3 regions of the Micromonospora inyonensis genome follow, and region 1 is predicted to be linked to each of the others. Evidence: predicted binding sites of a transcription regulator. Region 1 holds the regulator's gene; each other region holds the start of a gene.

Region 1 (9,774 bases):
CGGTGAGGCCCCACAGGGGCCGGTCGGCCCGGTGCAAGGCCACCGACAGCGCCGGCACCCGCGCGCCGGCCTGCACCTGCCGCACCATCCGCCCCAGGCGCACGTTGATCTCCACCACGCCGCCAGTGTAAGGAGGGGTCCCCTGTTACCGCTTTTTGATGAGCAGGGGACCCCTGCTACCACCCCGGCAGGGTGTCGAGCCTCAGCGAGCGGCGGGAGTTCAGCGGGCGAGCATCGGGCCGAGCGGAGCCCCGCCGAGCAGGTGCGCGTGCACGTGGAAGACCTCCTGGCCGCCGTGCCCGCCGGTGTTGAACATCAGCCGGAAGCCGTCGGCGAGCAGCCCCTCGGCCTCGGCCACCTCGGCGGCCGTGGCGAGCACCTGACCGGCCAGCTCCGGGTCGGCCTGGCCGAGCGTGGCCACGTCGGCGTGGTGCTCCTTCGGGATCACCAGCACGTGCACCGGGGCCTTCGGGTCGATGTCCCGGAAGGCCAGGGTGGTCGCGGTCTCCCGGACGATGGTGGCCGGGATCTCCCCGGCGACGATGCGGCAGAACAGGCAGTCGGAGGTCATCGACGCATGGTAGGACCGTCGCCCCGGGCCGGCATCTCCCCACGCCACGCCGGCATGTCCCCGCAGGTCCCGGCCCCGGCCACCGGGCCCCGGACGGACGGGGACCGGACCCTCGGGGATCATGGGGCGGGTGGACTCTCGGGCGGTACTGGTGACGGGGGCCTCGCGCGGCATCGGCCGCGCGGTGGCCCGCAGGTTCGCGGCGGGCGGCGACCGGGTGGCGATCCACCACCGCGACTCGGCGGAACTGGCCGAACGGCTCCGGGCGGAACTGCCCGGCGACGGGCACGTCGTGGTCGCCGCCGACCTGGCCGACCCGGACGCGGTCCGAGCCGCCGTGGACGAGGCGGCAACCCGGCTCGGCGGGCTGGACGTGCTGGTCAACAACGCCGGGGTGTTCGGTCCGGCGGACCCGCCGCACCCGGTCTTCGAGACCACGTACGAGCAGTGGCGGCAGCGCTGGCGGCAGATCGTCGACACCAACCTGCTCGGCGCGGCCAACGCGGCCTGGTGCGCCGCCCAGCACATGCGGGACCGGGGTGGCCGGATCGTCAACGTCTCGTCCCGGGGTGCCTTCCGCGGCGAGCCGGGCAACCCGGCGTACGGGGCGAGCAAGGCGGGGATGAACGCGATGGGGCAGTCCCTCGCGGTGGCACTGGCCCCGTACGGCATCGCGGTGGCCACGGTGGCACCCGGTTTCGTCGAGACCGACATGACCAACGAGCACCTCAAGTCGCCCCGGGGTGCGGCCGTGCGGGCGCAGAGCCCGTTCGACCGGGTGGCCCGGCCGGAGGAGATCGCCGCCGCGGTGCACTGGCTGGCGTCACCGGAGGCGGAGTGGGCCTCGGGCACCATCGTCGACCTCAACGGCGCGTCCTACCTGCGCTCCTGAAAAAGCCCCGCCTCCCTGCGCTCCCGAGGGTGGCCTCCCAGCGAACTCCCAGCTTCCGGGGCGGATGACCGGACCGGGCCGGGGTAACGGTCTCCGGCATGGCCGATGCCGCGCTGCTGGACCTCTCCGCTGACTACCAGGTGGTCGACGACCACGACGACGACCCGGTGCTGCTCCGCTCGGACGGCAGCCCGGTGGACACCTGGCGCGAGGACTACCCGTACGACGAGCGCCTAACCCGCGAGGAGTACGACCACCACAAGCGCCTGCTCCAGATCGAACTCCTCAAGCTCCAGGAGTGGATCAAGGAGAGCGGCGAACGACTGGTGATCATCTTCGAGGGGCGGGACGCCGCCGGCAAGGGCGGCACGATCAAGCGCTTCATGGAGCACCTGAATCCACGCGGGGCCAAGGTGGTGGCCCTGGTGAAGCCGAACGAGCGGGAGGCCACCCAGTGGTACTTCCAGCGCTGGCTGGCACACCTGCCGGCGGCCGGCGAGATCGTGCTCTTCGACCGGTCCTGGTACAACCGGGCCGGAGTGGAGCGGGTGATGGGCTTCTGCACCCGCAAGGAGTACCTGGAGTTCCTCCGCCAGGCTCCCGAGTTGGAGCGGATGCTCGTCCGCTCCGGCATCCGCCTGGTCAAGCTCTGGTTCTCGGTCTCCCAGAACGAGCAGCGCACCCGCTTCGCGGTCCGGCAGGTCGACCCGGTACGGCAGTGGAAGCTCTCACCGATGGACATCGCCTCGCTGGACAAGTGGGACGAGTACACCGAGGCCAAGGAGGCGATGTTCTTCTACACCGACACCGCCGACGCGCCGTGGACGGTGGTCAAGAGCAACGACAAGAAGCGGGCCCGGCTGGAGGCGATGCGCCACGTGCTCCACCGCTTCGACTACACCGACAAGGACCGTGAGGTGGTCGGCGTACCCGATCCGCTCATCGTCGGCCCGGCCGGGCTGGACCTGAGCCCCGACGACCAGCCCGTCCAGGTCTTCCCCCGCCTCTAACCCCGCGCCCGGGTCAGGGGAGACCGAGCGCGCGGGGGCGTCGCGTCACCAGCGGGCGAGGCGGGTGGCGAGCACGCTGAGCGCCGCCACTCCCGCCGTCGAGGTACGCAGCACCGCCGGCCCCAGGCGCACCGGCCGGGCCCCGGCGGCCCGGAAGGCGTCCACCTCGGCCGGGGCGATCCCGCCCTCCGGCCCCACCACCAGCACGATCTCGCCGGCTGTGGGTAGCTCGACGGTGGTCAGCCGCTCCTGCGCCTCCTCGTGCAACACGAACCCGGCGGCGGCCCCGGAGATCCGGGCCACCACCGTCGCGGTCGACTCGTCGGGAGCACCGGCCACCACCGGCAGCCAGGCGCGGCGGGCCTGCTTGGCCGCCTCGCGGGCGGTCGCCGCCCACTTCTCCCGGGCCCGTACGCCCCGCTCGCCCCGCCACTGCGCCACCGAGCGGGACGCCGCCCAGGGCACGATCTCGTCCACCCCGACCTCGGTCATCGCCTGGACGGCCAGTTCACCCCGGTCGCCCTTGGCGATCCCCTGCACCACCACGATCCGGGGCACCGACGCGTCGACGTACCCCCGGGAGGTGACCGCCAGGTCGAGGGTGCCCCGGCCGACGGCGGTGACCACGGCGACGGCCGTGCCGCCCCGACCGTCGGCCAGCAGCAGTTCCTCGCCGACCCGGAGCCGCTGCACGGTGGCCGCGTGGTGGCCCTCCGGGCCGTCCAGGGTCAGCGTGTCGGCGACGGGCAGCGACTCGACCAGGAACAGCGGGGCGGACACTCAGCCGTGCCCGTTGAACGCGTCCCGCATCCGGGAGAAGAAGCCGCCCTGCTTGCTCAGCTCGGCGACCTCCTCCCCCCGGGTCTTGGCGAAATCACGGAGCATCCGCTCCTGGTCGGCGTCGAGCTTGGTCGGGGTCCGCACGTCGAGGTGGACGTAGAGGTCACCCCGGCCGGTCCCGCGCAGGTGGGGTACGCCCCGGGCGCGCAACCGCATCGTGCTGCCCGGCTGGGTGCCCGCCTTGACGTCGACGATCTCCTCGCTGTCCAGCGTCTTGATGGTCAGTCGGGTGCCGAGCGCCGCCGCGGTCATCGGCACGGTCACCCGGCAGTGCAGGTCGTCGCCCTTGCGGGAGTAGACGTCGTGCGGCCGTTCGTGGATCTCGACGTAGAGGTCGCCGGCGGTGCCGCCACCCGGGCCGACCTCACCCTGCTGGGCGAGGCGGATCCGCATGCCGTCCTCCACGCCCGCCGGGATCTTGACGGTCAGCGAGCGACGGGTCCGGACCCGACCGTCACCCGCACAGGTCGCGCAGGGGTGCGGGATGGTGGTGCCGTACCCCTGGCAGACCGTGCAGGGCCGGGCCGAGACGACCTGGCCGAGGAAGGTGCGCTGCACCGACTGCACCTCGCCCCGGCCACCGCACGCCTCGCAGGTGGCCAGGTGGGTGCCGGCGGCCGTGCCCGCGCCGGAGCAGGTGGTGCAGAGCACGGCGGTGTCGACGGTGATGGGCGCCTCGACGCCGAACGCCGTCTCGTGCAGGTCCAGTTCCAGCCGCAGGATCGCGTCGGCCCCCGGACGGGTACGCGGACGCGGACCCCGCGAGCCGGTGGCTCCACCGAAGAAGGCGTCCATGATGTCCTGGAAGCCGACGAACGGTCCCGCGCCGCCCGGCCCACCGGGACCGGCCCCGCCACCACCGGGGGCGAGCGGATCCCCACCCAGGTCGACGATCTGCCGCTTCCGGTCGTCCGAGAGGACCTCGTACGCGGCGTTGATGTCCTTGAACTTCTCCTGTGCCTCCGGGTCCGGATTGACGTCCGGGTGGAACTGCCGCGCCAGCTTGCGGTAGGCGCGCTTGATCTCGTCGTCGGAGGCTTCCCGGCTGACGCCGAGGATGCCGTAGTAGTCCCTGGCCACTGCGTTCCGTGTCCTCATGTTCGTCTCGCGTTGCGCCGGTCGTCGGCCCGAGTCGGCCGTCGGCCCTGACTGGTCAGTTCTGGGCCAGCAGCTCGCCCACGTAGCGTGCCACGGCACGTACCGTGGCGATGGTGCCGGGGTAGTCCATCCGCGTCGGGCCGAGCACGCCCAACCCACCCACGATGGTGGCACCTGGACCGTAACCCGTGCTGACCACCGACGTACCCCGCAGGTTGTCGATCTCGTTCTCGTCGCCGATCCGGATCCGCGTCGTGCTCGGCTCCACCTCACCGATCAGCTTGAGCAGGATGACCTCCTCCTCGAGCGCCTCGAGGATGGGGCGCAACGAGCCCTGGAAGTCGAGCAGGCCACCCCGGGTCAGGTTGGCGGTGCCGGCGAGGGCGATCCGCTCCTCGTGCCGTTCCACCAGGGTCTCCAGCAGGACGGTGGAGAGCGTGGTCATCGCCGGGCGCAGCCCGACGCGCACCTCCTCCACCAGCGCCTGCACCAGCGGCGGGGTGTCCGACAGCCGGTTGCCGCCGAGCTTCTCGTTGAGCAACCGGCGCAGGTCGGTGACCTCGTCGGCGGGGACCGGGGCGGGCAGTTCGACCAGGCGCTGCTCGACCCGACCGGTGTCGGCGATCATCACCAGCATCAGCCGGGTGGTGGAGATCGGCACCAGTTCCAGGTGGCGCACCGAGGATCGGGCCAGGGACGGGTACTGCACCACCGCCACCTGGCGGGTGAGCTGCGCGAGCAGCCGGACCGTCCGGTTCACGACGTCGTCGAGGTCGACCGCGCTGACCAGGAAGCGCTCGATCGCCCGGCGCTCGGCCGGGCTGAGGGGCTTGACCCGGCTCAGCCGGTCGACGAAGAGGCGGTAACCGCGATCGGTGGGGACCCGTCCGGCGCTGGTGTGCGGCTGCCGGATGTAGCCCTCCTCCTCCAGCACGGCCATGTCGTTGCGGACCGTGGCCGGGGAGACGCCGAGCTGGTGCCGCTCGACCAGCGCCTTGCTGCCGACCGGCTCCTGGGTCGCGACGTAGTCCTCGACGATCGCGCGCAGCACGGCGAGCTTGCGGTCGTCGAGCCCCACTCTCCCCACCTCCTACGCTGCCGACGCCCGGCCCAGGCGGTGCGTACCCACCACCGGCGACGACCGGCGGCGGTCGCCGACCGCGACGGACCGCGCTACTGGCACTCGACTGTAACGAGTGCCAGTCTACGTCGATCCACCCGTGGGACGCGATGATCGGTGTCGACCTGCGCCCCGCCCCGCCCGGCACTCCGGGCCGTTCGTCCGGGTGATCCGCACGGTGTCCCACTGGTCACGGCTTGCCCGGTACCCCTACCGTGACCGGCATGACTGAACCGCCGCGCCCGCCCGGTGCGGGCGACGCCGGCCGGTACCCGCCGGAGCCGACCATGCCGCTCGCCCCGTCCGGGTCCCCGTCGACGCCCGACGAGCCCACCACCCCACTGTCCGGCGCGGCCAGGGCGTCCGGGTATCCCCCACCCGGCGGTTCCACTCCGCCCGGCGGCTGGTCCGCGCCGTCCCATGAGCCCCCCACCGAGAACCTCTCCGCGTCGTCCCCCGAGCCGCCGACGGAGAACTGGTCGGCGTCGTCCCACGAGCCGACGGAGTACCTGGCCCCGCCGCCGACGGAGAACTGGTCCGCACCCGAGCCGCCGACCGAGCACCTCGCCGCGCCGTCGTACGAGCCGCCCACGGCCGGCTACGGCCCACCCGGCCAGGCCACGGCAGCTGACCACCCGACCTCGGGCGGGCACTTCGCCGCCGCGGGCTACCCGCCCCCGGCCGACCAGGGCAGCTACCCGCCCCCGGGCGCGAGTGGGCCGCACCCGACGCCCGGTCCGATCGGTGGCGACGACCGGACGTGGACGGTGCTCGCCCACGTGGGCGGTCCGATCGGCATGGTGGTGGGTGCCACCCTCTTCGGCTGGGTCGGCCCGCTGATCGTGCTGCTGGTCCGGGGTCAGCAGTCCCCGGCGGTACGCGCGCACGCCGTCGCCGCGCTCAACTTCCAGATCACCTGGGCGGTCGCGATCCTGGTGGGTTGGCTGCTCACCGCCATCACCTGCGGCCTGCTCTTCTTCGTGCCACTGCTGCTCGCGATCGTGCCGATCGCGTTCGGCCTCGTGGCCGCCCTCAAGGCCAACCAGGACCTGCTCTACCAGTACCCGATGACCCGGACCTTCGTGAAGTGAGCCCACCCCGGCCGGGTTCGGTCCGACCGGACCCGACCGGTCCCGGAGGGCGTCCGCCCCGGAAAACGGATCGACGAGTCCGGGACGAACGGCCGGCGGGTGTGGCCGCGCTCAGGGCAGCAGGTCGCGGACCACGGCGTCGGCGAGCAGCCGGCCCCGCAGGGTGAGTACCGCCCGACCGGCGGCGTACTCGGCCCCGGTGAGCAGCCCGGCGGCGAGGGCCCGCTCGGCACCGGCCCGACCGGCGGCGTCGAGCACCGCCAGCGGCAGCCCGGAGGCGAGCCGGAGCCGGAGCATCACGTCCTCCATGTGCGCCTCGTCGGCGGTGAGGATCTCCCGCGCGTGGCCGGGTGACGCCCCTGCGGCGAGCCGCGCCGCGTACGCGCTCGGGTGCTTGACGTTCCACCAGCGCACCCCGCCGACGTGGCTGTGCGCCCCCGGACCGAGGCCCCACCAGTCCCCGCCGGTCCAGTAGAGCAGGTTGTGGCGGCACCGGGCGTCCGGCGTCCGGGCCCAGTTGGAGACCTCGTACCAGGAGAAACCGGCCGCGTCGAGGGCGGCCTCCGCAGCCAGGTAGCGGTCCGCCGCGACGTCGTCGGAGGGGTACGCCAGCTCGCCCCGGCGCATCCGGGCGGCGAGCCGGGTGCCCTCCTCCACGATCAGGGCGTACGCGCTGACGTGGTCCACCCCGGCGGCGACCACCTGGTCGAGCGAGGCGGCGAAGTCCTCGGCCCGCTCCCCCGGCGTACCGTAGATCAGGTCGAGGTTGACGTGGTCGAACCCGGCGTCGCGGGCCTCGGCCGCGGCGGCGGTGGCCCGCCCGGCGGAGTGCTTCCGGTCGAGGACGGCGAGCACCCCCGGCGCCGCCGACTGCATGCCCAGCGAGATGCGGGTGTAACCGGCCGCCCGCAGCGTCTTCAGCGACTCCGGCGTCACCGACTCCGGGTTGGCCTCGGTGGTGACCTCGGCGTCGGCGGCCAACCCCCAGGCGCGGTCGATGCCGTCGAGGATCCGGGCCAGGTCGTCGGCGGGGAGCAGGGTCGGCGTACCGCCGCCGACGAAGACGGTGTCCACCCGGGGCGGCGGGGTGTCCCCGAGCACCCGGGCGGCCAGCCTCAGCTCGGCCAGGACGGTGTCGGCGTAGGTTTCCCGGCTCGCCCCGCCGCCGAGCTCGCCGGCGGTGTAGGTGTTGAAGTCGCAGTATCCGCAGCGACTGGCGCAGAAGGGCACGTGGACGTAGACGCCGAACCCGCGCGCGCCGACCGCGCGCCGGGCGGTCGGCGGGAGCGATCCGTCGGTCGGTACGGATTCGCCTTCTGGAAGGACGCCGGGCATGGCCACTAGTGTGCCCTCACATGACCTCTCCCGACGCACTCGTCCGGGTGTCGACGACCCGTGGGGTGACCACGCTCACCCTCGACAGTCCGCACAACCGCAACGCGCTCTCCACGCCCCTGATGACCGAGCTGCTCGACGGGCTCGCCACGGCGGTCGCCGACCCCTCGGTCCGGGTGGTGGTGCTCGACCACACCGGTCCGGTGTTCTGCTCCGGCGCGGACCTGAAGGAGACCGCTGCGGCGTACGCGAGCGGGAGCGTGCCCGCCGGGAAGCTCGGCGACGTGCTGGCGGCGGTCCGGGAGTGCCCGAAGCCGGTGGTGGCGCGGGTGGCCGGGCCGGCCCGGGCCGGCGGGCTGGGCCTGATCGCCGCGGCCGACCTGGCGGTCTGTGTGCAGGAGGCGACCTTCGCCTTCACCGAGGTGCGGCTCGGGGTGATCCCGGCGGTGATCTCGGCGACCGTCCTGCCCCGGCTGACCTCCCGCGCCGCGGCCGAGCTCTACCTGACCGGGGACACCTTCGACGGCCGGCGGGCCGCCGAGGTCGGTCTGGTCACCACGGCGGTGCCCGCCACCGAGCTGGACCCGACGGTGGCCCGGTGGTGCGCGGCCCTGGTCCGGGGCGCACCGGGCGCGCTGGCCGGTGCGAAGGAGCTGCTGCGCCGAACCTCCGAGACGGACCTGCGCCGCGAGCTTGCGCACCTGTCCGCCGTATCCACCGGCTACTTCCTCTCCGAGGAGGGCCGGGAGGGGGTGCTGGCCTTCCGGGAGAAGCGGCCGACCCGGTGGGTGGCCGCCCTCGACGCCGGGTAGGAGGAAGGGGCCCGGTGGGCGGGCGGCGACGCCCGCCGATCGGACACGGGGGGTGAACCTGGGACACCGACAACAGAACCGGTCGACGGAGCGGACCGGTGGCAAGCGGGACGTACGCTTGGCTGACTGTCGATCAGGGGGTGTGGGTGCGAACTCGGGCAATCGTGGCGACCAGCCTCGTCCTCGCCGTCATCGCCAGCATCGGGGTCTACCTCGTCGTCCGGGACGTGGGCGACAACCTACGGTTGCCGATCGCAGGGCGCAGCTGCACGGTCCGGGCCGACGGGCAGGTCCGGCTCAACGCCGAGCAGATGGCGCACGCGGCGACCATCGCGGCGATCGGCATCCAGCGGAACATGCCCGAGCGGGCCGTCGTGGTCGCGCTCGCCACCGCCTTCCAGGAGTCCGGGCTGGAGAACCTGGCCGGCGGCGACCGGGACTCGATCGGGCTGTTCCAGCAACGCCCCAGCCAGGGCTGGGGCACGCCGGAGCAGATCCGCGACCCGCGCTACGCCGCCAACAAGTTCTACGCCGGGCTCAAGAAGGTCCGCGGCTGGCAGGAGATGCGGGTCACCGACGCCGCCCAGGCGGTCCAGCGGTCGGCGTTCCCTGAGGCGTACCAGAAGTGGGCCGACGAGTCGGAGGTCCTCACCCGGGCGCTGCTCGGCGACGCCACCGCCGCGGTCGCCTGCACCGTGGGGCGCACGCCGGTGATACGGGGCGACGCCGCCGCGGCCGCGCTCACCCAGAGTCTCACCCTGGACTGGGGGCTGCCGGGGGCGACCAGCCTGGCCGGGCTGACCGGGCTGTCCGTGCCCGCCGCCGACCCCCGCGACGGCTGGCGGTACGCCCACTGGCTGGTGTCGCACGCCCACGACCACGGGGTCAAGCGGGTCCGTTTCGCCGACCTGGAGTGGACGGCAGACAAGGGCACCTGGTCCCGGGTGTCCGACCGGAAGGCGCACGACGCCCGGGTGGTCGCCGAGGTGTTCGCCGAGGCGTGAC
Region 2 (9,774 bases), on a different contig from region 1:
CCGCGGCAGTCGTTCACGTGCTGCCGTGCCATGGCCTAGGGTCGGCGACCATGGACGACGACCGGATCAGCGTGACCGAGCTGACCGACGACCGGCTGCCCGAGGTGGTCGCGCTCTGCCGCCGGGGACTGGACCTCCCCGAGGATGCCGTCGAGGCCGAGGCCATCGTGGACACCCTCTACCGGCGGGCGCGGGTCGGTCGGCCGGTGGTCGGGCTGCTGGCCGTACGCGGTAGGACGCTGGTCGGCGCACTGGTCTGTTCCGTACCCGAGCGGCCGGATCCGCCCGGGACGGCGGCGTACGGGTGCGTGGACCTGGTGGTGGTTGCGCCGGAGGAGCGGCGACGCGGCGTCGGGCGGACGCTGCTGGCGCACGCCGAACGACGGCTCGCCGAGTGGGGCGCGCGGGAGGTGCTGCTCGCCGGAAACCCGCCGTACTACGCCTGGCCGGGCGTTGACGTCCGCTACACCCCGGCGGTCTGCGCCGCGCTGGCGCTGGGCTACCGCCAGGACCGGACCGCCTGGAACATGACCGTCGACCTGTCGTACGACGACTCGCCGGCGCTGCGCTCCACCGCCGGGGCGGAGCAGCGGCTCGCCGCCGCGGGGGTGACGGTACGCCGGGCGCAGCCGGAGGACCTGCCGGCGCTGACCGGGTTCGCCCGGGACACCTTCGGCGGTGTCTGGGACGTCGAGCTGGCCGGCTCGGTGGGGCGTACCGGAGCGGGGTGTCATGCGGCGTGGCGCGACGGCACCGTGGTCGGTTTCGCCGCGTGGGGGTCGTCCCGGCCGAGCTGGTTCGGGCCGATGGGCACCGATCCGACGGCGGCCGGTTCGGGGATCGGCGGCGTGCTGCTGCGGCGGTGCCTGCGTGATCAGCGGGACGCCGGGATCGCACACGCCCAGATCGGCTGGGTGGGGCCGGTGCCGTTCTACGTGGGTAGCGCCGGTGCCCGGATCGAGCGGGTCTTCCTGCTCTACCGAAAGGACATCAGCTCCTAAAGCCCCCAACAACAGGCACGGATCCGAATAGTCCCGTTCCACCCCGGGCCACGCCCTGGACCTCCTACCGTTTCGGCAGGAGGAGGCAGTCATGAGGATGGACGACGAACCTGCCGACGACACCGCGCCGCTCGTCTGGGCACCCGTCGGCGACCCGCCCGGCCACCTACCGCTCGACTGGCTGGACTACGGCGACGCCGAACAACTGGTGGAGATGTCGGCCCCCGCCGAGCCGCCGTCCGGGGAACCGGTGGAGATGGTGGACGCGCCCCTCGGGGCCGACCCGCCGGACGACCGTCCGGGCCGACGACGGCCCCTGCCGACGTGACCGGACCGGGACTTGAGGCCGGTGCGGCGAGGAGCACGATCGGCCGGGTGGACACCCGGGCCGGGCAAGGCGGAAGGGGCGGACCGCTGACGCGGTCCGCCCCTTCGGCGTGTGTCGGAACCGGACTCAGAAGTCCATGTCCCCGCCACCCGGGCCAGCCGGGGCGGCCGGGGCCTTCTCCGGCTTGTCGGCCACGACGGCCTCGGTGGTGAGGAAGAGCGCCGCGATCGAGGCGGCGTTCTGCAGCGCCGACCGGGTCACCTTGGCCGGGTCGATGATGCCCGCCGCCAGCAGGTCGACGTACTCACCGGTCGCGGCGTTGAGGCCGTGACCCGCGTCGAGGTTGCGGACCCGCTCCACCACGACGCCGCCCTCGAGGCCGGCGTTGACGGCGATCTGCCGCAGCGGGGCGTCCAGCGCGATCTTGACGATCTGCGCACCGGTCGCCTCGTCGCCGACCAGGTCCAGCTTGTCGAAGGCGGTCTTGCCGGCCTGCACCAGCGCGACACCACCACCCGGGACGATGCCCTCCTCGACGGCGGCCTTCGCGTTACGGACGGCGTCCTCGATGCGGTGCTTGCGCTCCTTCAGCTCGACCTCGGTGGCCGCGCCGACCTTGATCACCGCAACGCCACCGGCCAGCTTGGCCAGCCGCTCCTGCAGCTTCTCGCGGTCGTAGTCGGAGTCGCTCTTGTCGATCTCGGCCCGGATCTGGTTGACCCGGCCCTGGATCTGCTCGGCGTCGCCGGCACCGTCGACGATGGTGGTCTCGTCCTTGGTCACCACGACCTTGCGGGCGCGGCCCAGCATGTCGACGCCGACGGCGTCCAGCTTGAGGCCGACCTCCTCGCTGATGACCTGGCCACCGGTGAGGATGGCGATGTCGCCCAGCATGGCCTTGCGGCGGTCACCGAAGCCCGGCGCCTTGACGGCGACCGACTTGAAGGTGCCCCGGACCTTGTTGACGACGAGGGTGGCCAGGGCCTCGCCCTCGATGTCCTCGGCGATGATCAGCAGCGGCTTGCCGCCCTGCATGACCTTCTCCAGGATCGGGAGCAGGTCCTTCACCGACGAGATCTTGCTGTTGACGATCAGGATGTACGGGTCGTCGAAGACGGCCTCCATACGCTCCGGGTCGGTCATGAAGTACGCGGAGATGTAGCCCTTGTCGAAGCGCATGCCCTCGGTGAGCTCAAGCTCCAGGCCGAAGGTGTTGCTCTCCTCGACGGTGATGACACCTTCCTTGCCGACCTTGTCCATCGCCTCGGCGATGATCTCGCCGACGCTGGTGTCACCAGCCGAGATGGAGGCGGTGGAGGCGATCTGCTCCTTGGTCTCCACGTCCTTGGCGAGCTTGGACAGCTCCTCCGAGACGTTCGCGACCGCGGCCTCGATACCCCGCTTCAGGGCAATCGGGTTGGCGCCGGCGGCCACGTTGCGCAGACCCTCGCGGACGAGGGCCTGGGCCAGGACGGTCGCCGTCGTCGTGCCGTCACCGGCCACGTCGTCGGTCTTCTTGGCGACCTCCTTGACCAGCTCGGCGCCGATCTTCTCGTACGGGTCCTCGAGCTCGATCTCCTTGGCGATGCTCACACCATCGTTGGTGATGGTGGGGGCACCCCACTTCTTCTCGAGCACGACGTTGCGGCCCTTGGGGCCGAGCGTCACCTTCACGGCGTCGGCGAGCTGGTTCATGCCCCGCTCGAGGCCGCGACGGGCCTCCTCGTCGAACGCGATCATCTTGGCCATACGGCGTTGTCCTCCTGGACACTCACGGGCCACCCGAGTGTGTGTCCCGGATGGGCCGCCTGGTGTACGCACCTTGGGACGTCGCCACCTGGCGACGACGACGTCTCCTCGGCCGGGCCGGATAGCCCGCGACGACCGGCCATGTGCCACGCTGCTCGATGCCGCGTGACCGTGGCCCTACCGCCCCGACCATTGGCACTCGCGCCATGCGAGTGCCAATGACTTGTTTAGCACTCTCCCCTGCCGAGTGCAAGCACGATGCCTCCGCCGGGCGCTCTCACCGGCGGCCCCACACCGCGCCGGACGCGAGAGGGCCATGAGTCAGACGAACGGGTCGACTTTCCGGGACACGTCCAGTTCATGATCGACGCGGCGAGGGGCAAGAGGGGAGGGCGCCGGACGGGCGGACACCCCAACGGCGGAACACCCCGGACGAGCGAGGCCCGGGAAGCCGAGAGGCCCGGGGAGACGCGAGAGGCCGGGGAGACGCGAGAGGCCGGGGAGACGCGAGAGGCCGGGGAGACGCGAGAGGCCGGGGAGACGCGAGAGGCCGGGAAGACGCGAGAGGCCCGGGGTCCGCCGCACATCGGGGCGTCCGCACGGAGGGACGCCCCGATATGCCGCAGTTCACGTCGGGTCGGCGACTCAGCGAGCCGCCGAGACGGATTGGTGGACGGGGGCGCGCCCGGCTCCGAAGGGTCGGATCCGGGCAGGCCCGGAGGGGACGGGTCGACCGTGGCCCCGCCGGCAGACTGCGCGCCGGAGCAGCGTGGCGTTCCCGGTCGTGGCGGCGGCACGGCAGCGTCGCCTCCACGTGGTCGGCTCAGGCGATGACGCGCACCCGCTCGGCCTGCGGACCCTTCTGCCCCTGAGCGATCTCGAACTCGACCCGCTGCCCGTCGTCCAGCGCCTTGTAGCCGTCCATCTCGATCGCGGAGAAGTGGACGAAGACGTCCTGCCCTCCGTCGACGGCGATGAAGCCGTAGCCCTTTTCGGCGTTGAACCACTTGACGGTGCCTTGCGCCACGGTGCACTTCCTCACTTCGCTGGGCGACACGCAACCCCCGACACCGACCCGACCGGCATCGGGATCACCGCTTTCCGCACCGGCCCGGAGCGGCCGATGTTCGGTGACCGAAATCGCACGCTACACGAAGCGTGACCGCAGCGCACGATCACAAAACGGGGCATAACGGGCGGCTGTCGACCCGGAATCACATTGGCGACCATCATTGCGGTAGGCATTCGGACATGACGCGGAATCCGGCCGGTTCGACAGCACGCGTACCCGCCGTCCGCCGGGTCCGCCCGACCGACGCCGCACGAATGCGGGCCCTGCGCCTGGAGATGCTCGCGGACGCTCCGCTGGCCTTCCTGGAGACCCTCGCGGACGCCGCCGCCCGTCCGCACGGCGAGTTCGCCGCCCGGATCGCGTACACCTCGACCGGCCCGCACACCGCGCAGTTCGTCGCCGATCCCGACGGTCGCCTGGTCGGCCACGCCGGGGGCGTCGCCTCGCCGCACGAGGCGGGCCTGACCGTGGTGTTCGGGGTCTACGTCACCCCCGCCTGGCGCGGCACCGGGCTGCTCGCCGCCCTGATCGACGGGGTAGGGGCCTGGTCCCGGGCGTGCGGACGCCCGGAACTCATGCTGGAGGTGGTGATCGGCAACGACCGGGCCTACCGGTCGTACCTGCGGCTGGGCTTCACCGACACCGGGGTACGCGTACCGCACCCCACGATCCCGTCGATGCGCGAACTCCAGATGCGCCGACCCGCCTGAGGGAGCGCGCCGAGCCGCCTGAGGTGGTTGCAGGGAGCCCCTCCTACCAAAAAACGGTAGGAAGGGTCCCCTGCAAACAACCAACCCCGGTCAGGCGGTGTGGCGACGGCTCTGCACGACGCGGAACCGGTTCGCCACGTACGCGCCGTCGGTCAGGGCGGCGTTGGCGGCCGGGTTGGCGCCGCTGGCGTGGAAGTCGGAATACGCCGCCGACTGGTTGACGAAGACCCCTCCGGTCAGGTTGCAGGACAGGTGCACCCCGACCTCGACCGCCGTCGCCTCGGCCGCGTCGAGCACCGCCTCGTCGGTGGAGTAGACGGCGGCGGTCAGCGCGCCCTTCCGTCCGACCGTGGTGCGGAGGATCTCCAGGCTCTGCGCGGTCGAGCCGGTGGCGATCACGAACGAGATGGGACCGAACCACTCCCGGCCGTAGGTCGTGGTCGCGTCCGCGCCGAGCTTGACGATGGTCGGCGTACGGACCACCGCGTCGGGGTGTGCCGGGTGCGCCAACGGACGCGACTCCAGCACGACGTCACCGAGCTTGGCCGCCTCGTCCAGCCGCTCCAGCACGCCGTCGTTGACGATCGCGCCGGTCAGCTCGACGGCGCGGGCCGGGTCGGCGGTGAGCTTGCCGACCGCCCCGGCGATCCCGGCGGCGACCTCGTCGAAGCTCTTGTGCCCCTGGTCGGTGGTGATACCGCCGGCCGGGACGAGGATGTTCTGGGAAGTGGTGCACATCTGGCCGCTGTACAGGGTCAGCGTGAAACCGAGGTTGCGGCACAGGCCGGCGAAGTCGTCGGTGGAGTCGATCACCACCGTGTTCAGCCCGGCCTTCTCGGTGTAGACCGAGGCCTGGCGGGCGTGCTGTTCCAGCCAGTCGCCGTACTCGGTGGAGCCGGTGAAGTCGACGATCTTCACGGCCGGGTGCAGGGCCAGGTCGGAGGCGAGCTTCTCGCCGGGGGCCTCCGCGGCGAGCAGCACCAGGTTCGGGTCGAACCCGGCCTCGGCGAGCACCTCCCGGGCCACCTGGACGGTGATCGCCAGCGGCAGCACCGCGCGCGGGTGCGGCTTCACGAGCACCGGGTTGCCGGTGACCAGCGAGGCGAAGAGACCGGGGTACGAGTTCCAGGTCGGGAAGGTGTTGCAGCCGATCACCAGCGCGACCCCGCGGGGCACCACGTGGAACGTCTTGGTCATCCGCAGCGGATCGCCCTTGCCGGCCGGCTTCTCCCACCGGGCCGTCGCCGGGTGCCGGGTCATTTCCGCGTACGCGTACGCGATCGCCTCCAGCGCCCGGTCGAGCGCGTGCGCCCCGCCGGCCTGGAACGCCATCACGAAGGCCTGCCCGCTGGTGTACTGCACCGCGTTGGCCAGCTCGAAGATGCGCTTGTGCAGGCGGGACAGGATCTCCAGGCAGACCCCGGCACGGGCCTGCGGGCCGGCGTCCCGCCAGGCGGGCAGGGCGGCGGAGGCGACGGTCACCAGCTCGTCGACCCGGGCGTGCGGGTAGCGCACGCCCAGCGGCACCCCGAACGGGCTCGCCTCGGTGGCGACCCGCTCGCCGGTGCCCGGCTGGTCGAGGGGGAAATCGCCGTCCAGGTACGCCTCGAAGGCGGCCCGCCCGTCGGCCGCGGCGGTCTCGCCGTACACGCGGGGACTGGGGGACTCGGGGTAGGCGGACCAGTACCCGCGCTCGGAGATCGCGGTCAGCGCGCGGGCGAGGGTGTCGGCGTGCGTGGCGTACAGGGGATGCGGGGTCTCCGTCATGCCCGCCATCATGCCGTAGCCCGGGACCGGTCGGTAGGAGCCGCCGGGTGGCCGCGTTCGACCCGACGGCGCATCCTGGAGCCGTGCGGCAGCGGACGCGGACCACGCTCACCTGGCTCAACGGCACCACGCCGGTCGGCCTGGCGCTGGCGGTGCTGGCCCGCACCACCCGGCGGCGCACGCCGGACGGGCTGGTCGTCGCCGGGGGGTACCGGCTGCCGGTGCCGAGGCAGGCGTGCTTCACGGTCGGCGCGGTGGTGCTGACCCGCCGCCCACCCGAGTGGCTGCTGCACCCGGACCGCGCCGACCTGCTCGGCCACGAGCGGCGGCACACCGGCCAGTACGCGCTGCTCGGGCCGCTCTTCTGGCCGGCGTACTGGCTCGCCTGTGCCTGGTCGTACGCGTTGACCGGCGGCTACGGTCCGGGCAACGTCTTCGAGCGGCGGGCCGGCCTGGCCGCCGGCGGATACCCCGAGCCGACCCTACGCCCCTGGGCGGCGGCACTGCGCCCTGCGGCGCCGGGCCAGGGCACCGCCGGGCGGGGGCCGGGCGGGGAGGCCGCGCTCAGAGGTCGAGCTGCCAGTTCGTCCAGGCGTCGACGGGACGGAACCCGAGCTGCTCGTTGATGGCGATCATGTGACGGTTGTCGGCGGCGTTCCAGGTGTCGATCTCCCGCAGCTCCGGCTCGTGCGCCAGCACGTACCGCAGGTTTTCGATCTTGGCTAGCAGGCCGAGCCGGCGCCCACGGTGCTCCGGATCCACGATGGTGATCTGCTGATCGGCGTGCCGTGGGATGGACGGCAGGACGATGATCATCGTCCAGGCGACCAGCCGGCCACTCTCCTCGTGCACCACGCCGCAGTGGTACGGGGCCCGGCCCCGGGCCGCCAGCGCGCGCTCGATGCCCCGGACCCGGTCCGCGTCGACGTGGTCCGGCTCGATCACCAGGTCTCCCGTCGGGGAATCGAGCACGAGCCGACTGTCGAGGTAACCGACGTCGGCGACGTACGCCTCGGGGGTCTCCGCCTGCCAGGTGATCGTGCGGTACCCGGTGGCCCGCTCGCGCGCGTCGGCCAGCAGCGCGCCGAGGGCGGCGTGGTCCAGCCGGTCGACCACGAGTCGGCGGCGTACCTCGCCCAGCGCCGGCTGCGCACCGAGCGCGGCGGCGAACCGCGCACCGACCGCCGGTCGTTCCGGCCCCTCCGGCAGCGGCCCGACCGATGCCGCGATGATCCGCTTCCGGCCGTGCTCGCGCAGCACCCGCACGGCGTGCTGGTACAGCGCCCGCCCGACGCCCCGTCGCCGGTGGGCCGGGTGGACGACCAGGTCGACACCCGCGTTGTCGACGTTCTCCACGTGCGACAGGTACAGGTTCAGGTAGCCCACCGGGACGTCGTCCAGGGTGGCCAACGCGGTCAGGTGTGTCTTGCCCGGCATCGGGTGCCGGATCCCGCCCTCGAACTGCTGACGGGACAGCTCCGGGAAGTCCGGCAGGTCGACGGCCTGCGCGGCGGCGGCCACCTGGAACGCCGCGTCGATCGCCGCCTGGTCGGACTCGTCGAAGGACGCGATGACGATGCTCATGCCAACGAGCGTGCGCGACCGGCACGGAAACGGGCCAGCGATTAGGCCGTGTGTCATAAGTGCCCGTGGTCCTGGCTGTGAGGTTGATCGGCTGGGCGTGTCGGTGATCGATATGCGGTGAGGTCTCCGGTAGATGGGTTATCGACCAAGACAACCATCTGCACGGAGACCTCGTGGCCAGCGTAGCGGTGACGAGGCGGCACGACCTGACTGACGCGCAGTTTGCGGTGTTGGAGCCGCTGCTGCCCAGACCGAAGAAGGCAGGTCGACCGCCGAAGTGGAGCAAGCGGCAGCTCATTGACGGGATCAGGTGGCGGGTCCGCACGGGTGCGCCGTGGCGGGACGTGCCGGACTGCTACGGGCACTGGCGCACGGTGTACGGGCTGTACCGGCGCTGGCAGCGGGCCGGTGTGTGGGCGCGGATCCTGGCCGGGTTGCAGGGTAGGGCCGACGCGGTCGGGTTGATCACCTGGGACGTGAGCGTGGACTCCACGATCGCCCGGGCGCATCAGCACGCCGCCGGTGCCCGCCGGGACAGTCACACGCAGGTCGAGCCGCCGGGCGGCAGTGGCGCCGTCGAGCCGGCCGATCACGCGCTGGGCCGCTCGCGTGGCGGTCTGACGACGAAGCTGCACCTGGCCTGCGAGCAGGGCCGCATGGTGCTGGCGTTCGTCATCACCGGTGGGCAGCGCGGCGACAGCCCGCAGTTCACCACGGTGCTGCACCGCGTCCGGGTGCCTCGCCTCGGCGTCGGCCGACCCCGGTGCCGGCCGGACCGGGTCCTGGCCGACAAGGCGTACAGCAGCAAGGCCAACCGGAGCTACCTGCGCCGGCGCGGCATCGGCTGCGTCATCCCGGTCAAGGCCGACCAGGCCGCGAACCGACGCAAGAAGGGCTCGGCGGGTGGCCGTCCACCCGCCTTCGACCCCAGCGCATACCGGCAGCGTCACGCCGTGGAGTGCGGCATCAACCTGCTCAAACAGCACCGTGCCGTGGCCACCCGATACGACAAGCTCGCCGTGCGGTACGAAGCCACCGCCACCATCAGCATGATCGACATCTGGCTCCGACGCCTCGAACGGCACTTATGACACACGGCCTAAATCGCTGGCCCGGAAGCTCTGGTCGGGAGGGACGATCGCACAACGCCGCCGGCGTTGGGTCGCAAGGCTTGAAAAGTCTTCGGCGATCGCCCTCCCGCAGGAAGCATCCTGCGCCTGACCGGTTACTGGCGTCAAGTCCCCGGAGGGTGGTTTCTGCACCCTGGGCGAACGGTCGGTTACCCGACGGATCGGCCCGATCCCCCGTTCGGGCGATTCGGCCGATCCGTCGGGGCGGTACGCAGGTCAGCCGAGCAGCCCAGCGTCCCGGGCGGCACGCAGCGACGGCTTGATCCGGTGCGTCGGGCCGACCTGGCCGGCGACCGCGTCGATGGTCTTCAGACCCTCGCCGGTGTTGAAGACCACCGTCTCGGCGGTCCGGTCCAGCCGGCCGGAGGCGACCAGCTTGCGCAGCACCGCGACGGTCACCCCACCGGCCGTCTCGGCGAAGACCCCGGTGGTC
Region 3 (9,774 bases), on a different contig from region 1:
ACGTTACGGGTCATCCGGGTGACCGTGTTGACCCGGCTCGGCACGACGTCCGACTCACCGGGCTGGAGCAGCACGTCGTCGAAGGTCAGGCCGAGCGGGACCACCCGCGCCGAGCCGGCGGGCAGTTCCGGCAGGTGGCCGCCCAGCTCGCCGGGCTCGGCACCCGTCGGACGATCGGCGCTGGGCGAAATATCCACGATTGCTCTCCTGAGCTGCTCGAACGGGCTTCAGTGAGGTGGTGCGCGGCACCGGAACACGCCGCCGAACGCGGGCGCGTCACCTCATCGTACCCATTGAGCTGGGCGGCCCCGGGCGGCGGCGCAGTGCGGTGACGGGCGGGCTGGGGCAGGCGGGCGGACGGGCTTGGGTCTACGGTGAGGGGGTGCACGACGAGCCCATCGACCCGTTTAACGGCGACCCGGCCGACCCGGCCGCCGGCCTGCACGATCCCGGCGACGACACCGGGCTGGAACCGCTGACCGACGTCGAGCGGCAGGACGTCCTGGAGGACCTGGCGGATCTGGAGATCTACCAGGCGCTGCTGGCGCCGATCGGGGTCCGCGGGTTGGTGATCGAGTGCGAGGACTGCCACGAGCCGCACTACTTCGACTGGGACCTGCTCCGCGGCAACCTGCGCCACCTGCTCAGCTCCGGACGACCCCGGGTGCACGAGCCGGCCTACGACCCGGATCCCGACCACTACGTCACCTGGGACTACGCCCGTGGCTACGCCGACGGGGTGCACGACACCCTGACCGAGTCCGGCGAGGACGACACCGACTCCCCGAGCGCCTGACCCGGCCGGGCAGCCGGGCCGGCCTCAGCTCAGGCGACCAGGCCGGCGCGGAAGCCCGCGGCGACGGCGTGCGCCCGGTCCCGGGCACCGAGCTTGCGGAAGAGCCGGCGGGCGTGTGTCTTGACGGTGTCCTCCGAGACGAACAGCTCACGGCCGATCTCGGCGTTGCTCTTCCCCTCCGCCATGCCGAGCAGCACCTGGAGTTCCCGCTCGGTGAGCCCGATCCCACCCCGTCCGCGCCCGGCCGGTTCGCCCCGCCCGCGTCCGGCCGGTTCGGCCCGGCGACGCTCCGGCGTCGCCCCGGCGGTCTCCGGCTCGGCGCCGTCGTCCGGCTCGTCGTCGCCGCGCTGCACCGGAACCATCGCCGGGCCGCCCGGCATCTCGTCCGGCCAGTCCGCCGCCGTGGCGGCCGGGGTACGCCCGCCCGGCCGGCCGGTCGCGCCGACCACGGCCGCGGTGTCCAGGGCCGGATCGGCGATCCGGCGACGGGACGACCGCCCCGGGGCGGTGAGCAGCAGGAGTGCCTTCGCGACCGCGCTGGTCAGGTCCTGGTCGACGCCCTGGATGAGCCCGCGCGCCCCGGCGCTGATGGTGGCCGCCGCCGCGTTGGACTCCTCCGCGCCGAGCAGCAGCACCGCCGCCTGGGGTGCCCGGGCCAGGACGCGCCGGACGAAACCCGCGCTGTCCGGCCGGGTCAGCGCGGTGTCGGCGAGCACCACGTCGGGCGGCTGCTCGGCGAGGCGCAGCATCACCTCGGGATCGGAGACGGCGGTACGGACGACGGCGGACAGGCCCAGCCTGGCCGCTGCGGAAGACAGGTGCTGCGCCGCCAACGGGGTTCGGACGCAGACGAGAACCGTACGCACAGTGGGGTCTCCTCTCCGTCAGGAAGGAGACCATGGGCGGCGCTGATCATGAGGGCGTTCCGGGCAATTCTCTAGACTTTTCCGACATATAGGTTCTTTGCCGCGAGTTGCCGGAACTTTTCGATCACACACGTGTGAGCGGAGGGACGGCAGGGTACCGAGGGGCCGGGCCGGACACGGCGTACTCGCGCGATCCGCTGCCCGGGACCGGCCTAACGGACCATCGCGGCGGTGCCGCGCGGGAGGAGGGGTGCTGATGTCGAACGTACGTAGACTGCCCGGACCCATCGTCGACCTCTGGGACTGGCAGCGGCTCGGTGCCTGCCGGGGCCGCGACAGCGCCCAGTTCTTCCACCCGGACGGCGAACGCGGTTCCTCCCGCCTGCGCCGCGAGTCGGGAGCCAAGGCGGTCTGCCGGGCCTGCCCGGTACGCGCCGAGTGCGCCGCGCACGCCCTCTCCGTCCGTGAGCCGTACGGGGTCTGGGGCGGATTCAGCGAGTCCGAGCGCCTCCGACTGCTCGCCATCGGCTGGGAGGACCTGGCCGACCGGCGACGCAGCCGGGTGGACGTCGCCCGCCTGGAGGCCCGCCTCGGCCGCCCGCACAAGTCGACGATGCCCGCGCAGCGCAACGTCGCCTGACGCACCCGCCGACCACGATCACCGCTGCCGCGTCCCTGCCGGGCGCGGCAGTGTGCTGTCCGGAAGCATGTCCGCGCTGGTGGACTGGCGGCGGGCAGGCGTTCGAGGAGCCGGTCGCCCTGGCCCGCCGGTTCCAGACGACGGAGACCCACCCCGCGGGAGGCCGATGGTCCTTCCTCCGCCTGGCGACGACGTCGGACTGGTACACCGTGGACCGGCGGAACGACGACGCGGGGCACACCGTCGGGGTGGACGGCGTGCCCCGCGTCGTCGTGCCGCCGGGCGTTCCGGGGGAGCGGAACGCCCGACGTGGGTGTCGCGGTTCGGTCAGAAACCGGGGCCGTGCTGGTGGCTGTGGCCGTGACCGTGGGAGTGGCCGTGTCCACCGGCAGCCGGCTCGGCCTTCTCCGGCTTCTCCACCACCAGGCTCTCGGTGGTCAGCAGCAGGCCGGCGATGGACGCGGCGTTGGTGACCGCGTTACGGGTCACCTTCACCGGGTCGATGATGCCCTTGCCGACCAGGTCGACGTACTCGCCGGCAGCCGCGTCGAGGCCGTGGCCCCAGTCCTTGCCGGTGACCTTCTGCACGACGACGTAGCCGTCGTGGCCGGCGTTCTGCGCAATCCAGCGCAGCGGCTCGACCAGCGCCTTGCGCACGATCGAGACGCCGACCTTCTCGTCCCCGGTGAAGCCGAGGTCGTCGTCGAGCGTCGGGAGGATCTGCGCGAGGGCGGCACCGCCGCCGGGCACCGTGCCCTCCTCGACCGCGGCCTTGGTCGCCGCGATGGCGTCCTCGATGCGGTGCTTGCGCTCCTTCATCTCGACCTCGGTCGCCGCGCCCACCTTGATGACCGCGACGCCGCCGGAGAGCTTCGCCAGCCGCTCGGCCAGCTTCTCCCGGTCCCACTCGGAGTCCGAGGCCTCGATCTCCTTGCGGATCTGCACGACCCGGTCGGCGACCTCGGTGTCCCGGCCACCACCGTCGACGATGGTGGTGTTCTCCTTGTCGACGACCACCCGGCGGGCGGTGCCGAGCACGTCCAGCCCGACCTGGTCGAGCTTGTACCCCAGCTCCGGGGCGACCAGCTCGGCGCCGGTCTGGATCGCCATGTCCTGGAGCATCGCCTTGCGGCGGTCACCGAAGCCCGGCGCCTTCACCGCGCAGACCTTCAGGGTCTTGCGCAGCGAGTTGACCACCAGCGTGGAGAGCGCCTGGCCGTCGACGTCCTCGGCCACGATCAGCAGCGGCTTGCTGTCGGCGAGGACCTTCTCCAGCAGCGGCAGCAGCTCCTCGATCGCGGAGATCTTCTGCGTGGTGATCAGGATGTACGGGTTCTCCAGGACCGCTTCCTGCGACTCCAGGTCGGTCACGAAGTTCGGCGAGATGAAGCCCTTGTCGAACTGGAGACCCTCGGTCACGTCCAGCTCGGTGTGCAGGGCGGAGCCCTCCTCGACGGTGATGACACCGTCGCGGCCGACCTTCTCCATCGCCTCGGCGATCAGCTCGCCGATGGTGGCGTCCTGCGCCGAGATCGTCGCCACGTGGGCGATCGACTTCTTGTCGGCCACCTCGACGGCCCGGTCGAGCAGGGCCTCGGAGACCTTGGCCGCCGCCGCGTCGATACCGCGCTTGAGACCGGCCGGGTTGGCACCGGCGGTCACGTTGCGCAGGCCCTCGCGGACCATGGCCTGGGCCAGCACGGTGGCGGTGGTGGTCCCGTCGCCGGCGACGTCGTTGGTCTTGGTCGCCACCTCCTTGACCAGCTGCGCACCGAGGTTCTCGTAGGGGTTGGTGAGCTCGATCTCCTTGGCGATGGTGACCCCATCGTTGGTGATCGTCGGCACACCGAATTTCTTGTCCAGGACGACGTTGCGCCCGCGTGGGCCGAGAGTGACCTTGACCGCGTCCGCGAGGGCGTTGACACCGTGCTCGAGCAGGTGCCGGGCGTCGTCCGAGAAGCTCAGGATCTTCGCCATGGATATCCCTTCAAGCGTTGCTGCCCCGGCCCGGCGAGCCGGACCGGGGCAGCGACACTGATCGGTTGCTTACTTCTCGATGACCGCGAGGACGTCGCGGGCGGAGAGCACCAGGTACTCCTCGCCGGCGTACTTGACCTCGGTGCCGCCGTACTTCGAGTAGATGACGGTGTCGCCGACCTGCACGTCAACCGGGATCCGGTTGCCCTTGTCGTCGACGCGGCCCGGGCCGACAGCGAGGACGGTGCCCTCCTGCGGCTTCTCCTTGGCGGTGTCGGGGATCACGATGCCCGACGCCGTGGTGGTCTCAGCCTCGTTCGCCTGGACCAGGATCCGGTCCTCGAGCGGCTTGATCGCAACCTTGGTCGCGGTAGTCACGGGCATACCCTCCTGGGGTACTGGTTTCGTAACCGGTCGGCGGGGCCGACCAGCGTCAATCTGCCACATGCCACCGGGCGGGGCCGTCGTCGCGGGTGCCGGTCCGCCTGGCGTTGAACCTCCGGGCCGGGCCCGGAAGCTGGCACCCTCGATGGGAGAGTGCTAATCGCAGATTAGGCCTCCGCTAGCACTCCGTCAAGGAGAGTGCCAACGACGGCGGGGCGCATCGCGCCGGTCCGGGCCCCGCGACGGTGTCCGACCCCCGCCCCCGGACCGCCCGTCACGCACCCTGCCGCACAGCCCCGGCGCAGGTTCCGGCCACCTACGCGGACGAGCGTGTCGGCGGATCCCCCGACACACCTGGACAATTAAAGTTAATAATCCCAATAATTAGACATCCGTCGATCAGACGGCTCTCCTACCGGGAGGTCCGGATGCGTCGCCCTGCCCCCAGACCGCTGCTGGCCGCCGTGTCGGCCCTCGCCGCCATCACCGCCACGACCCTCGTCATGGCCACCCCGGCACAGGCCGCTGGCCCGACCGCCACCTTCGTCAGGACCGCCGACTGGGGCACCGGGTGGGAGGGGCGCTACACCATCACCAACGGTGGCCCGGCCACCATCACCGGCTGGCAGGTCGTCTTCAGCCTGCCGGCGGGCACCACGCTCGGCTCCTACTGGGACGCCACGCTCAGCAGCGCCGGCCAGCGGCACACCTTCACCAACCGTTCGTGGAACGGCACCACGTCGCGATGACCGACATGCTGCTGGCCGGCTTCCCGGTCGCCGGCAACCCCGACCGGTTCTTCCCCGCGCTGCGCGAGGACCAGGTGGCCTTCGGGGCGCCTTCCTCCCCCAGCGCCGGCAACGGCTACCTGGCCCCCACCGGGGTGCAGGCCGCGGTCACCTGTTTGGTCAGCGGGCAGAGCTGCGGATCGTACGCGCCGCGCAGCGGCACCAACCCGGCCTTCCGGGGCCTGATGACCTGGTCGATCAACTGGGACCGGTTCTACGCGTGGGAGTTCCGCCTGCACCACGGCCCGTTCCTCCGGTCACTGCCCTGACCGGGCGGCTTCCGGGTGCATGCAGGGGACCCCTGTTCGACAAAAAGCGGTAACAGGGGACCCCTGCTACCTCCCGAACCGCCCCCGCCACACGACCAGGGCCGGCGGGTTGCCGAGGTGGTCGACGGGCGGCGGTGGGGGCCGTCCAGAATGGGGCGGGTGGACCTCGACCAGTTCGCCGCCCTGCGTACCCCCGAGGGGTCGGCCGCGCTCGACGCGGCGACGCGGGTGGCCGGCGGCGACCCGCTGACCGCGGCGGCCACCCTCCGCTCGGCCGGCATTCCGGCCGGTCTGGCCGCCGCCGCGCTCACCCAGGCCGAGCTGCGGCGACGCGCGACCGCCAAGTTCGGCCCCGAGGCGGCCGGGATGTTCCTCACCCGCGCCGGCCTGGAGCAGGCGACCCGGCGGGTGGTGGCCGACCGGCGCGCCGCACGGTTGCGCGCCGCCGGGGTACGCACCCTCGCCGACCTGGGGTGCGGTCTCGGCGCGGACGCCCTCGCCGCCGCCCGCGCCGGCCTCCGGGTGTACGGGGTGGAGGCCGATGCGCTGACCGCCGCGATGGCCGCCACGAACGCCGAGGCGGCCGGACTGACCGGATCGTTCACGGTGGAGCGCGGCGACGCGACCGCGTTCGACGTGTCCCGGGTGGACGGGGTCTTCTGCGACCCGGCCCGCCGCAGCACCGGCACCGGGCGGCGGATCTTCGACCCGAAGGCGTACTCACCCCCGTGGGACTTCGTGACCGACCTCGCCGCACGGGTGCCGCACACGGTGGTGAAGGTGGCCCCGGGGCTGGACCACGCGCTGATCCCGGCCGGCGCGGAGGCCGAGTGGGTCAGCGTCGACGGCGACCTGGTGGAGGCGGCGCTCTGGTGCGGCCGGCTGGCCGACCTGCCCCGCCGGGCCACCGTGCTGCGGGCCGGAGCCGTGCATCAGCTCACCGGCTCGGGTGCCGAGGAGGCGGCGGTCGGTCCGGTCCGGCGGTACCTGTACGACCCGGACCCGGCGGTGGTCCGCGCGCACCTGGTCGCCGAACTCGCCACCACGCTGGGCGCGACGATCGCCGATCCGAGCATCGCCTACCTGTACGCGGACACCCCCACCGGCACCCCCTTCGCCCGCTGTCTGGAGGTCACCGACGTGCTGCCGTTCTCGCTGAAGCGGCTGCGCGCGCTGCTGCGCGACCGGCGGGTGGGGCGGGTGGAGATCCTCAAGCGCGGCTCGGCGCTGGAGCCCGAGCGGCTCCGGCGCGACCTGCGGCTCGCCGGCGACCAGGCGGCGAGTGTGGTGCTCACCCGGGTCGCCGGGGCGCCGACCGTGCTGGTCTGCCAGCCGACCGGCTAGATTGGCCCGGTGGCGGGACGGGGAACACCGGCGACAGCGCTGCTGGTCAAGCGCGGGGTCGGGCACAGCGTCCACCCGTACGACGTCACCCCGGACACCCCGAACTACGGCGCCGAGGTCGCCGCGGCACTCGGCGTACCGGCCGACCGGGTGTTCAAGACCCTCGTCACCGAGGTGGACGGCGCGCTGACCGTGGCGGTCGTCCCGGTCACCGGCGAACTGGACCTCAAGGCGCTCGCGGGTGCGGCCGGCGGGAAGCGGGCCGTCCTCGCCGACCGGGCCGTCGCCGAACGCGTCACCGGTCACGTGCGGGGCGGCATCAGCCCGCTCGGTCAGCGCCGACGGCTGCCGACGGTGCTGGACGCCTCGGCCCTGGACTTCCCGACGATCTACGTCTCGGCCGGGCGGCGCGGGCTCCAGCTCCAACTCGCCCCGGCGGACCTGGTCGCGCTGACCGGGGCGACCACCGCGCCGATCGCCACCCGCTGAACGGCGGTCCGCCACCGGCGGCCGACGCCGTCGGGCGACGCCGTCGGGCGACGCCGTCGGGCGACGCCGTCGGGCGACGCCGTCGGGCAACGCGTTGATCATCTTCGTTCCCACCGATGCCGGTAACGGCCATCCGACCTGCGGGTTTCGTCGGCGTTGCTGAATTGTTACCGCAGCCAACAAATCCATGACCTCGACAGTCTTGCGCTGTCGGTGTGACGCGGAATACGTTGCCGGACACAACAAAACAACACACCCCCACCCCCGAAAGGAACCCCGCACATGCGCAGAGGGATCCTCACCATCGCGACCGTGGGCCTGCTCGTCACCGGCGGCGTGACCGCCTGCGGCGACGACTCGGGCAGCGACAACGACGCCGGTTCCGACAAGAAGCCCAAGATCGGCGTGATCCTGCCGGACAGCAAGTCCTCCGGCCGGTGGGAGAACGCGGACCGCAAGTTCCTGGAGGCGGCCTTCAAGAAGGCCGGCGTCGACTACGACATCCAGAACGCCCAGGACGACAAGAACCAGTTCCAGACCATCGCCGACCAGATGATCACCGGTGGGGTGACCGCCCTGATGATCGTCAACCTGGACTCCGGCACCGGCAAGGCGGTCCTGGACAAGGCGAAGTCGCAGGGTGTGGCGACCATCGACTACGACCGGCTCACCCTCGGCGGCAGCGCCGAGTACTACGTCAGCTTCGACAACGAGGCGGTCGGCAAGCTCCAGGGCGAGGGCCTGTCGAAGTGCCTGACCGACAAGGGCGTCGAGAAGCCCGTGGTCGCGTACCTGAACGGCTCCCCCACCGACAACAACGCCACCCTGTTCAAGAACGGCTACGACTCGGTGCTCAAGCCCAAGTTCGACTCGGGTGAGTACGTCAAGGGTCCGGAGCAGTCCGTCCCGGCCTGGGACAACGCGCAGGGCGCCACGCTGTTCGAGCAGATGCTGACCCAGACCGGCGGCAACATCGACGGTGTGCTCGCCGCGAACGACGGGCTCGGCAACGCGGCCATCTCGGTGCTCAAGAAGAACAAGCTCAACGGCAAGGTCCCGGTGACCGGGCAGGACGCCGACGTGCAGGGGCTGCAGAACATTCTCGCCGGTGACCAGTGCATGACCGTCTACAAGGCGATCAAGCAGGAGGCCGACGCCGCCGCCGAACTGGCCATCGGGCTGGCCAAGGGCGAGCGCAAGGAGACCGGGCAGACGGTGAAGGACCCGGAGGGCGGCCGGGACGTGTCGTCGGTCCTGCTCACCCCGAAGCTGATCTTCAAGGAGAACGTCAAGGACGTGGTGGCGGACGGCTTCGTCGCCAAGGAGGCGCTCTGCACCGCCGAGTACGCCAAGCTCTGCACCGAGGCCGGGATCAGCTGAGCCGTACCGGTTTCCGGTGCCCCCCCCCACCGGAGCGCGGGCGTCACCTGAGGACCGCAACCCGCGGTGACGCCCGCCCCCCGGCGGCTCGACAAACGTGAGGGAGACCCGTGTCCACCACCCCCCTGCTGGAACTGCGTGGGATCGACAAGAGCTTCGGCCCGGTCCAGGTCCTGCGTGACGTGGCCTTCTCCGCCCACCCGGGGGAGGTGACGGCTCTGGTCGGCGACAACGGCGCCGGCAAGTCGACGCTGGTCAAGTGCATCAGCGGCATCTATCCGACGGACGCCGGCCGGTTCCTCTTCGACGGCCGGCCGGTCACCATCAACAGCCCCCGGGACGCCGCCGCCCTGGGTATCGAGGTCGTCTACCAGGATCTGGCGCTCTGCGACAACCTCGACATCGTGCAGAACATGTTCCTGGGCCGGGAGAAGCGCAGCGGCATCGTGCTCGACGAGCCGACCATGGAGCAGATGGCCGCGCAGACTCTGGCCGGGCTGAGCGTCCGGACGGTCACGTCGCTGCGCCAGCACGTCTCCAGCCTCTCCGGCGGCCAACGGCAGACCGTGGCCATCGCCAAGGCCGTGCTCTGGAACAGCCGGCTGGTGATCCTGGACGAGCCGACCGCCGCGCTCGGCGTCGCGCAGACCGCCCAGGTGCTCGAACTGGTCCGCCGGCTCGCGGACAACGGGCTGGCCGTCGTCCTCATCTCGCACAACATGAACGACGTCTTCGCGGTCTCCGACCGGATCGCCGCGCTCTACCTCGGCCAGATGGTCGCCCAGGTGAAGACCAGCGACATCACGCACGCCCAGGTGGTCGAGCTGATCACCGCCGGCCG

What was found. The regulator HrcA, encoded in region 1, represses chaperone genes, less so after heat shock. The targets are predictions, from matches to a motif close to GGTTNGCACNCTCNNNNNGAGNGTGCNAACC.
Positions count from the first base shown of each region.
Region 2: groL (chaperonin GroEL) is a predicted target of HrcA. The motif match lies at 3,269-3,299, and genes of this name have one in related genera.
Region 3: groES (co-chaperone GroES) is a predicted target of HrcA. The motif match lies at 4,795-4,825, and genes of this name have one in related genera.

Region 1 is NZ_FMHU01000002.1:223,426-233,199, reverse strand. It holds gene GA0074694_RS16130 (serine hydrolase domain-containing protein) at 1-88, opposite strand, end outside; gene GA0074694_RS16125 (histidine triad nucleotide-binding protein) at 221-571, opposite strand; gene GA0074694_RS16120 (SDR family NAD(P)-dependent oxidoreductase) at 702-1,463, shown strand; gene ppk2 (polyphosphate kinase 2) at 1,562-2,473, shown strand; gene GA0074694_RS16110 (16S rRNA (uracil(1498)-N(3))-methyltransferase) at 2,519-3,253, opposite strand; gene dnaJ (molecular chaperone DnaJ) at 3,254-4,393, opposite strand; gene hrcA (heat-inducible transcriptional repressor HrcA) at 4,467-5,489, opposite strand; gene GA0074694_RS16095 (DUF4870 domain-containing protein) at 5,756-6,622, shown strand; gene hemW (radical SAM family heme chaperone HemW) at 6,734-7,957, opposite strand; gene GA0074694_RS16085 (enoyl-CoA hydratase-related protein) at 7,978-8,769, shown strand; gene GA0074694_RS16080 (hypothetical protein) at 8,910-9,773, shown strand.
Region 2 is NZ_FMHU01000001.1:878,453-888,226, forward strand. It holds gene GA0074694_RS03885 (GNAT family N-acetyltransferase) at 51-1,001, shown strand; gene GA0074694_RS03890 (hypothetical protein) at 1,093-1,329, shown strand; gene groL (chaperonin GroEL) at 1,456-3,078, opposite strand; gene GA0074694_RS03900 (cold-shock protein) at 3,902-4,105, opposite strand; gene GA0074694_RS03905 (GNAT family N-acetyltransferase) at 4,330-4,860, shown strand; gene paaN (phenylacetic acid degradation protein PaaN) at 4,951-6,627, opposite strand; gene GA0074694_RS03915 (hypothetical protein) at 6,711-7,253, shown strand; gene GA0074694_RS03920 (GNAT family N-acetyltransferase) at 7,192-8,211, opposite strand; gene GA0074694_RS03925 (IS5 family transposase) at 8,400-9,302, shown strand; gene thrC (threonine synthase) at 9,558-9,774, opposite strand, start outside.
Region 3 is NZ_FMHU01000001.1:554,137-563,910, forward strand. It holds gene guaB (IMP dehydrogenase) at 1-197, opposite strand, end outside; gene GA0074694_RS02255 (DUF5319 domain-containing protein) at 383-796, shown strand; gene GA0074694_RS02260 (helix-turn-helix transcriptional regulator) at 826-1,662, opposite strand; gene GA0074694_RS02265 (WhiB family transcriptional regulator) at 1,919-2,302, shown strand; gene groL (chaperonin GroEL) at 2,630-4,279, opposite strand; gene groES (co-chaperone GroES) at 4,349-4,663, opposite strand; partial or broken gene GA0074694_RS32145 (cellulose binding domain-containing protein) at 5,170-5,400, shown strand; gene GA0074694_RS32150 (hypothetical protein) at 5,409-5,720, shown strand; gene GA0074694_RS02285 (THUMP-like domain-containing protein) at 5,880-7,064, shown strand; gene ybaK (Cys-tRNA(Pro) deacylase) at 7,074-7,553, shown strand; gene GA0074694_RS02295 (sugar ABC transporter substrate-binding protein) at 7,836-8,933, shown strand; gene GA0074694_RS02300 (ATP-binding cassette domain-containing protein) at 9,044-9,774, shown strand, end outside.